One region of the Polaromonas vacuolata genome, then DNA from elsewhere that is predicted to be linked to it. Evidence: riboswitches for the same ligand, from Rfam matches in the RefSeq annotation. Region 1 holds a riboswitch; the other holds the start of a gene.
The links. Region 1 has a riboswitch for cobalamin ahead of HC248_RS06520 (bifunctional adenosylcobinamide kinase/adenosylcobinamide-phosphate guanylyltransferase). Riboswitches for the same ligand answer to the same signal wherever they lie in the genome.
Positions count from the first base shown of each region.

Region 1 (4,655 bases):
AGCTGGTTAACGCCTGCAAGCAGGCCGGACTTAAAGTGTTGCTAGTGAGCGGCGGCTTTAGCTTTTTCTCTGACCGGGTGCGCGACGAACTCGGGATAGATTTCACCCGCTCGAATGTGCTGGAAGAAAAAGACGGCCTGCTCACAGGCCGCATGGTCGATCAGTCTTGGGGTGACATTTGCGACGGCGACGAGAAACGCAAGATGCTGCTGCAAACCTGCGCTGACCTGGGCATTGCGCCTAGCCAAGCGATTGCCATGGGCGACGGTGCCAACGACTTGGCCATGATGGGCGTTGTCGGTCTATCCGTGGCCTATCACGCCAAGCCCGCCGTACGCGAGCAGGCCATGCTGGCCATTAACACCGGCGGTCTGGACAGACTGCTGGAAATCATGGTTTAAGGCGGAGAAAAATTGTCAATCTACAAACCTTTTGAAAAACTCCTACACGCCTATCCGGAAGATGAACCACAACCCGTCCCCACCGGTTTTGTGGCGTTTTTATGGGCATGCAGCAAAGGCGCACGCGCTTATCTTGTAGGCTTGGCGCTGCTCTCAGCGCTGATGGCGGCTTTTGAAGCCATGCTGTTTGCCGCCCTCGGCCGCATCGTCGACGTGTTGTCAAAGGCCAGCCCCGGCAAACTCTGGGCCGATAACAGCACCTTGCTCTTGGTATTGGGCGGCGTAGTGCTGGCCAGTATTGTGGTGGTGGCGGTGCAAACCATTCTCAAACACCAAACCTTGGCGGTGAATTTTCCTATGCGTTTACGCTGGAATTTCCACCGCTTAATGCTCGGGCAAAGCATGTCTTTTTACCAAGACGAATTCGCCGGCCGCCTAACCACCAAAGTCATGCAAACCGCGCTGGCAGTGCGCGACACTTTGTTTGTAATGGCCGATGTACTTATAGCCATGGTGATTTATGTGATCACCATGACCCTGTTGGCCGCCTCTTTTGATCCGCGCCTGAGCCTACCGTTTCTGGTCTGGCTGGTGTGCTACATAGCGGCACTGACTTACTTCGTGCCGCGCCTAGGCCATGTGGGCAAAGCCCAAGCTGATGCACGCTCGACCATGACGGGCCGCATTACCGATGCTTATACCAATATCAGCACCGTCAAATTGTTCTCGCACACGCACAGGGAAGCGGCGTTTGCGCGCTCGGCCATGCATGAATTTATGCAAACCGGTTACAAGCAAATGCGCTTGGTATCGAGTTTTGAGACCGTCAACCACGCACTCAGCATGGGCCTTATTTTGGGCATGGCCGGCACTTCGTTATGGCTCTGGGACCAAGGTCAAGTCGGTGCCGGTGCAGTCGCTGCAGCCACCGCAATGGCGCTACGCTTGCAAGGCATGTCACATTGGATTATGTGGGAGACGACCAGCTTGTTCGAAAGCGTAGGCACGGTGCAAGACGGAATAAACACCTTGTCGCGACCACGCACCATAGTCGATACGCCAGATGCCAAAGATTTAACGGTCAGCCGCGGTGAAGTGGTTTTTGACCATGCCACCTTTAGCTACGGCAACGGCAAACCAGTGATTGATGACTTGACGCTCACTGTGCGCGCTGGCGAGAAAATCGGCTTGGTTGGACGCTCAGGCGCTGGCAAATCGACGTTGGTTAATTTACTGCTGCGCTTTCATGAGCTTGACAGCGGCACGCTGCGCATAGATGGCCAAGATGTCACGCTGGTCACGCAAGACAGCTTGCGCAGCCACATCGGCATGGTCTCGCAAGACACCTCGTTAATGCACCGATCAGTACGCGACAACATCTGCTACAGCCGCCCCAACGCCAGCGACGAGGAACTGCACGCCGCGGCCAAGGGCGCACAGGCGGAGGGCTTTATCAGCACGCTCAGTGATTTGCAAGGCCGAACCGGCTATGACGTGCAAGTCGGCGAGCGCGGTGTCAAACTCTCGGGCGGTCAGCGCCAGCGCATAGCGATTGCACGCGTGATGCTAAAGAACGCACCGATATTGCTGCTAGACGAAGCCACCAGCGCACTCGATTCAGAAGTCGAAGCCGCGATTCAAAGCAGCTTAGAGACCTTGATGCAAGGCAAGACCGTTATCGCCATTGCCCACCGCCTGTCAACCATTGCGGCAATGGACAGACTGATAGTCTTAGACCAAGGCAAGATTGTCGAGCAAGGCACGCACCAAGAATTGCTCGCCAATGACGGCTTGTATGCGCGCTTATGGACACACCAGAGCGGTGGATTTTTGGACGAAGATATTCACTAAAACCTCGACCTGCGAGCCAAACGCCAATAGCGCACAGCGTAGAATCGAAAAGTTGGTGCTCGCCACTTGGTTCGCAGGTGGCAGTTCAACGGGAAGCAGGAAAAAATGTGTTGGCACTAAGCCCCACAACCAACCTGCGCTGCCCCCGCAACGGTAAACGAACAAATACGTCGCAGCTTTTTGCAACGTGTACTTAGCTTTCATCACAAGCCACTGAGCGCCCTGAACAAGCGTTTGGGAAGGCGATGAAGGTAGGCTTCGTTAGCCCGGATACCGGCCAACAAGTTGAATGCCGTGCGCCAAATAAACGCAGGGCTTATTCTTGTCGCCCAAGCACTGACGGGGAAGTCGGTAAGGGCCTATTTGCCTGCGCGTGAGTTCATGATTTTGTATTTTTTCAGTCTTCGCTTTGCCAATTTCCAAAGCGTACGCACGCCGTTTTTTTCGCTCACTAGGTATCTGCGCATGAGCCGCCAAGTCAATGAGCTGATATTGGGCGGCCAAAAAAGTGGCAAATCGCGCCGCGCTGAAATGCTAGCCAGCGCTTGGCTAGCCCACTCAACAGATCACAAAGCCATGCTGATTGCCACGGCCCAGCCTTGGGACGATGAAATGCAGACCCGTATCGAGCGTCACCAACAAGACCGCGCTAGTCGGGTGCCCGAGATGACGACCTTAGAAGAGCCGCTAAGATTAGTCCAAGCTATTGAGCAACTCAGCCATGCCAACAACTTAATAGTCATAGACTGCCTGACCTTATGGCTAGGCAATCTCTTAATGCCGGCGCTTGCCAACACGGATGATGAAAAAACCCGACATGACAAAGCCCAAGTGCAGATCTCTAGACTGATCACCGGGATTCAAAACTCTGCCGGCCCTTTGGTATTTGTCGGCAATGAAATCGGTCTTGGCGTAATCCCCATGGGGCGCGAGACGCGCGCTTTTGTCGATGCGCTAGGCCTGCTCAATCAAGGCGTCGCCAGTGCTTGCGAGCGGGTTACTTTTATGGCCGCAGGTCTGCCGCTAACCCTCAAGCCCGCCGCATGAAAGCGCTGCTCGCAACCCTTTTAGGTCTGCTCTGCTTAGCCCCAGCACTGGCTTTTCAAGTCACTGATGACCGCGGCGTCACCAGCGTTTTTGAGACAACGCCGCAGCGCATTGTGAGTCTGCTGCCATCGCTGACCGAAACGGTCTGTGCCCTAGGCCAGTGCCAACGTTTAGTCGGTGTGGATCGCTATTCCAACTACCCAGACAGCGTCAATCGCTTGCCGCAATTAGGCGGTGGAATAGACCCAAATTTAGAAGCGATTGTGCGGCTAAAGCCAGACTTGGTACTGCTTTCACGCGCTACCCGTGTGAGCACAAGACTGGAAGCATTAGGCATTAAAGTCGTTGCGCTAGAGACCAAGAATCATGCCGACGTCAAACGCATTTTGCACACTGTGGGCGTGATTTTGGCGGTACCAGAAGAAATCGGCGCCGCTAAAATCTGGCGCGAGATTCAGACCGGTCTTGCCGCGGCCACACAGTCAATCCCACCCAAGGCTAGAAACGCCAAGGTTTACTTTGAGGTCAACCGCGGCCCGTATGCAGCCGGTGAGTCATCCTTTATCGGCGAGACGTTGCAATCCCTTGGCGTGCGCAACATAGTCCCCGCAGCGCTAGGCCCGTTCCCAAAACTCAACCCCGAGTTCGTGCTGCGCGCCAACCCTGACCTCATCATGCTGGGCAGCCGCAGCATGCAAGGCCGGGTTGATTACCCCGGCTGGTCTGGCATCAAGGCAATCGCCGAGCATCGCATTTGTGTGTTTAACCTACGCGACTCCGACACCGTGGTGCGGCCCGGCCCGCGCTTGGCAGAAGCGGCCCGCATCATGGCCAAATGTTTGCAAGACCAATACCCGTGAGAGACACGCACCTACGCCATCAACGTATAGCCTTGCTGTTGACGCTGGGCTTATTGCTGCTGTGCGTACTGCTGCTTTTGCTGGGGGTGAGCGTAGGCAGCAGTGGTTTTGAAAGTTTGATCAACATGCAAAGCGACCCGCAAGCACTGCAAATCGTGCAGCAAATACGGCTGCCCAGAACCCTAGGCGCGCTGCTGGCCGGTGCCTTGCTGGGCTTGGCCGGTGCCGTCGCTCAAGGCCTGTTTCGCAACCCTTTAGCCGATCCTTATTTGCTTGGCAGTGCCTCTGGCGCTTCACTGGGTGTGGTTTGCGCGATGGCGCTTTTTGGGGTCTCGCCCATGGCCAATGTTTGGCTGGCGCGCATCGGTTTAACCGGTGCGGCTTTTCTCGGCGCGATTGCTGCCGTGTTGCTCACATTGCTGCTGGCCAAGGGCGTGCAGCACACGCTGCGCTTGCTGCTCGCTGGAGTCGTGGTCGGCGTGGTGTTGGGCGCAGT
Region 1 is NZ_CP051461.1:1,393,184-1,397,838, reverse strand. It holds gene serB (phosphoserine phosphatase SerB) at 1-401, shown strand, start outside; gene HC248_RS06525 (ABC transporter ATP-binding protein) at 420-2,252, shown strand; cobalamin riboswitch at 2,289-2,548, shown strand; gene HC248_RS06520 (bifunctional adenosylcobinamide kinase/adenosylcobinamide-phosphate guanylyltransferase) at 2,718-3,299, shown strand; gene HC248_RS06515 (ABC transporter substrate-binding protein) at 3,296-4,159, shown strand; gene HC248_RS06510 (FecCD family ABC transporter permease) at 4,135-4,655, shown strand, end outside.

Region 2 (4,655 bases), 1.4 Mb from region 1:
CGCGTTAGCCAGTGCTTGGAAACTTTTTAAGGACAATCAATGACTGCACGATGTGTGATGGTGCTGGGCACTACCAGCGGCGCTGGCAAGAGTTGGGTGACGACAGCTTTGTGTCGTTACTACGCGCGCCAAGGCTTAAAAGTGGCACCCTTTAAAGCGCAAAACATGAGCAATAACGCACGAGTGGTGGCGAGTAAAAACGCTGGCGATGTCGGTGGCGGCGAGATTGGTTCGGCGCAATATTTTCAAGCGCTGGCGGCACGCGCTGTACCCGATGTGCGCATGAACCCGCTGCTACTCAAACCCGAGCGCGATACCCACAGTCAAGTGGTGTTGATGGGCCAGGTCAGCGAAGCGCTCACTGCCATGCCGTGGCGCGGCCGTAGCGCGCATGTGTGGCCGCCTATCGCGCAGGCCTTAGATGATTTGCGTGCCGAAAACGATGTGGTGGTGATTGAAGGCGCGGGCTCACCCGCAGAAATTAATTTATCCAATAGCGACATTGTCAATATGCGCGTAGCCATGCACTGCAAAGCCCAGTGTTTGCTCGTCACTGACATAGACAGAGGCGGGGCGTTTGCGCATTTGTACGGTACTTGGGCTTTATTGCCTGAAGCTGAACGAGGCTTGATTAAAGGCTATGTGCTGAACAAATTTCGCGGTGATGCGGCGCTGTTAGCGCCGGCGCCGCAGATGTTGTTAGACCTGACCGGTGTGCCCATAGTCGCCACTTTGCCGATGTGGTGGCAGCACGGTTTGCCCGAAGAAGACGGGGTGTTTGACATGAGCAGCACGCTAGGTGGGGGCGACGCATCAACACTTGCTAAGCCCAGAGTGGTCTGCGTGATCGCCTACCCGCGCATGAGTAATTTAGATGAATTTCAGCCGCTTAAAAACGTGCCCGGTCTGCATTTAAAGTGGGTGCGTAGCCCAGCAGAACTGGCTAGTTTGAAGCCAAACGACTGGATTATTTTGCCGGGTTCTAAAAACACCAGCGGAGATTTAGCTTGGCTGCGCAGTCAAGGACTGGACCGCGCCGTGGCAGACCACGCGGCGCTTGGCGGTGCGGTGCTGGGTATTTGCGGCGGCTTGCAAATGCTCGGCGAGGCCTTGATCGACACGCACGGCATTGACGGCAATGCGCCGGGCTTGGGCTTGCTGCCGCTGGTGACGGTTTTTGCACAAGACAAAACGGTGCAATATACCCAGACCCGATTTTTGACAAACACAGAGGCGATCGCCGACGCTGTTGATGCTGACGTTTCGGCTTGGGCTGCGTTAGCGGGTACGCCGGTTTCGGGCTACGAAATTCATCACGGCTTGACAACGCAGCACTCAGCTTTTGCCAAAGCCGGAAATTTTACCCGTGCGGTTTTGCCCAACGATTTGGGTTGGGTGAATGCACAAGGCAATGTGTTGGGTCTGTATTTGCACGGCATGTTTGAAGACCCGGCAGTGCTGCAAGCGCTTTTTGGTGCCAACGTTCCTACCCTTGATTTTGTGTTTGATGGTCTGGCCGATTACATTGAAAAGCACTTTGAATCCGGCGTGTTGGATGCGCTAATTGCTTCACCATCTGCGCCGATTTAAACTTTTTTTAAGTCCTGCTTATAAGCGCCTAGACGTTGGAATTCGATCAAAATCGATATCGACCGATTCGGCGAGGGCAAGCAAATTTGAGTTACTATAACCAAGTTGGTGCTCGCAACATGAATCACATGCTGCAGTTCAACGGGAAACAGGAGGGTTGGCTATTGACAGCAAACCTAACCTGCGCTGCCCCCGCAACGGTAAGTGAACGAGCCCTTAGGCTCAGTTTTCATCACAGCCACTGAGCGTTTTTAATACGCGCTTGGGAAGGCGATGAAATTTGTTTCACCAGCCCGGATACCGGCCAACAAAGTAGTTGCACGCGTGCGTGCGATTGTTTCGTCCAAGCACCATCGGGGAAGATAGTGAGGGCAAAAACGTTGTCTGTATCCATGTTTTCCCAAATTGAGCGATCCGCACCGGTAAGCTTTGCTTGCCCTGCCATCTTGATCACCGCACCTGCGTCGGGTCAAGGCAAGACGACTGTCACGTCTGCACTCGCACGTCTGCACACTCGCCAAGGGCGCAAAGTGCGCGTCTTTAAATGCGGCCCCGATTTCCTCGATCCCTTCTGGCACACGCTTGCCAGCGGCGCTCCCGTACATCAACTCGATTTATGGATGACGGGCGAGGCGGACTGCCGCGCTAGATTAATGGCGGCCGCCGCTGACGCCGATTTGATTTTGGTCGAAGGTGTGATGGGCTTGTTCGATGGCGAGCCCAGCGCTGCCGATCTAGCGCAAAAGTTTGGCCTGCATGTGCTCGCCGTGGTCAATGCATCGGCCATGGCTGAGACTTTTGGTGCAGTCACATTTGGTTTGCAACATTACCGGCCCGGTCTGCATTGGGCTGGCGTGCTGGCTAATCAAGTGGGTAGCGACCGCCACACGCAAATGTTGCAATCTAGCTTGCGCGACCCCGCGCATTGGATGGGCGCTGTTAAGCGAAACCCAGCGATGAACTTACCCGGTCGGCATTTGGGTTTGACGGTGGCCAATGAACTCACCGACGCAATGGAAAGACTAGACGCCGCCGCCGACGCGTTAGCTGAAACCCCGTTGGGGCAAATGTCTGTGGCTGAATTAAAGCGTTGGGAGGTTTGTTTTGAAAGTTCAAACGCAACTGCCGATACGGACACCGCAAACTTCAAAGCCGAGCTTGCGTTCACTACCCGCCCCTTAGCCAATCAAACGATTGCTGTTGCGCGAGACGCAGCTTTTTGTTTTATTTATGCGGCCAACCTAGATTGCCTGCGCGAGCTGGGCGCGCAAATTACTTTCTTCTCGCCCTTGGCCGACAGCGCCGTGCCGGCTTGTGATGCAGTTTGGATTCCCGGTGGTTATCCAGAACTACACGCCGTCCCTATTGCCGCCAATACAGATTTTCGTGACTCGTTGGCGCAGCATGTAGGTCTGGGTAAACCGGTATGGGCCGAGTGCGGCGGCATGATGTCTTTGTTTCAAATACTCGTCACGGCTGATGGCGAAAAGCATAGTCAGTGGGGCATATTGCCGGGTGAAGTCAGCATGCACAAACGCTTGTCGGGTCTGGGGCCGCAGCAGTTGCGTTTAGATTCTGGCCTATTGCGCGGTCACACATTTCACTACTCCACCACCGCGACTAGTTTGCAAGCCGTAACCCGCACTTCGCGGCCGAATCTAGCACCCATGCCTGACGTTGGCGAGGCGCTTTGGCAACAGGGCTCTGTGCGCTGCAGTTATTTTCACGCTTGGTTTCCTTCTTGTCCGGCTGCGGTTGCTGAGCTCTTTAGCCCAAGCCCGCGCACGGAATTAAGCGCTGTGTTGCCCGAAGCGCAGTGCGCTCTGACGACTGCGTAAAGGCCATCACATGAAAAATTTAATGCTTACCGACAAGCGTTTTGTATCCCCGAAAAAGACGAAAGCCAGTCATGGAAATTGAAGCCCCACCCCTGCTGCGTGACACGCCAAAACCCACCGGCGAACGGCGTGGTTTGGTCATAGTCCACACCGGCACTGGCAAAGGCAAAAGCACAGCCGCATTTGGTTTGGCGCTGCGTGCCCACGGTCGGGGCAAAGTCATCAAGGTTTATCAATTCATGAAAGTGCCGACTGCGCGTTTCGGTGAGCACCGACTGTTTGAACAACTCGGTGTGCCAATTGTCGGCTTGGGCGATGGCTTTAGCTGGAAGAGTCGTGACTTAGAGCACTCGGCTGAGTTGGCTCAATTTGGCTGGGCGCAGGCTGAAGCAACGATTCGTGCGGGTGAACATTTCATGGTGGTGCTGGACGAAATCATGTATCCGCTGCGCTATGGGTGGATGCCCTTGGAGCCTGTACTGGCCTGCTTGCGCGAGCGTCCGCCTCACGTCCATGTGGTGCTCACTGGCCGTGGCGCGCCCGCAGAAATTATTGAACTGGCCGACACGGTGACAGAAATGACGCTAATCAAACATCACTTTAAAGCTGGTGTGCCCGCACAGCGCGGCATCGAAGATTGAATTTTTTAAGTTTAAGAATTTCTCTGTCGAAATCTTAAAACTTGATTTTTAAAACACTTAATAGGACTGCAGATGCAAACCCGCAAAATTCCCGCAACAATCATCACCGGCTTTCTGGGCAGTGGCAAAACCACGTTGCTACGTCACTTACTAAGCAACGCCAACGGGCGCCGCATTGCAGTGATTGTTAACGAGTTTGGTGAGTTGGGTATTGACGGTGAGTTGCTGCGTAGCTGCGGCATCGGTTGCGATGAAGACGGTAAACCCAACGGGGAATACATCGGTCAGGTCGTTGAATTAGCCAACGGCTGCCTATGTTGCACGGTGCAAGAAGAGTTTGCACCGGCTATGGAATTGTTAGCCGCTCGCCGTGATGAGATTGATTACTTGGTGATTGAAACTTCCGGTTTGGCTTTGCCCAAACCTTTGGTTCAAGCTTTTCAATGGCCGGCTTTGCGCAATGCTTTCACTGTTGACTCTGTTATCACCGTGGTGGATGCGCCTGCTGTAGCCGCAGGCCGTTTTGCCGATGACCCGGTAGCCGTCGATGCGCAGCGTAAACAAGACGAAAATTTAGACCACGACT
Region 2 is NZ_CP051461.1:2,777,599-2,782,253, reverse strand. It holds gene HC248_RS12670 (aminotransferase class I/II-fold pyridoxal phosphate-dependent enzyme) at 1-43, shown strand, start outside; gene HC248_RS12665 (cobyric acid synthase) at 40-1,590, shown strand; cobalamin riboswitch at 1,680-1,913, shown strand; gene HC248_RS12660 (cobyrinic acid a,c-diamide synthase CobB) at 1,983-3,428, shown strand; gene cobO (cob(I)yrinic acid a,c-diamide adenosyltransferase) at 3,500-4,069, shown strand; gene cobW (cobalamin biosynthesis protein CobW) at 4,142-4,655, shown strand, end outside.
Region 2: another riboswitch for cobalamin. It lies ahead of HC248_RS12660 (cobyrinic acid a,c-diamide synthase CobB); the one in region 1 lies ahead of HC248_RS06520 (bifunctional adenosylcobinamide kinase/adenosylcobinamide-phosphate guanylyltransferase).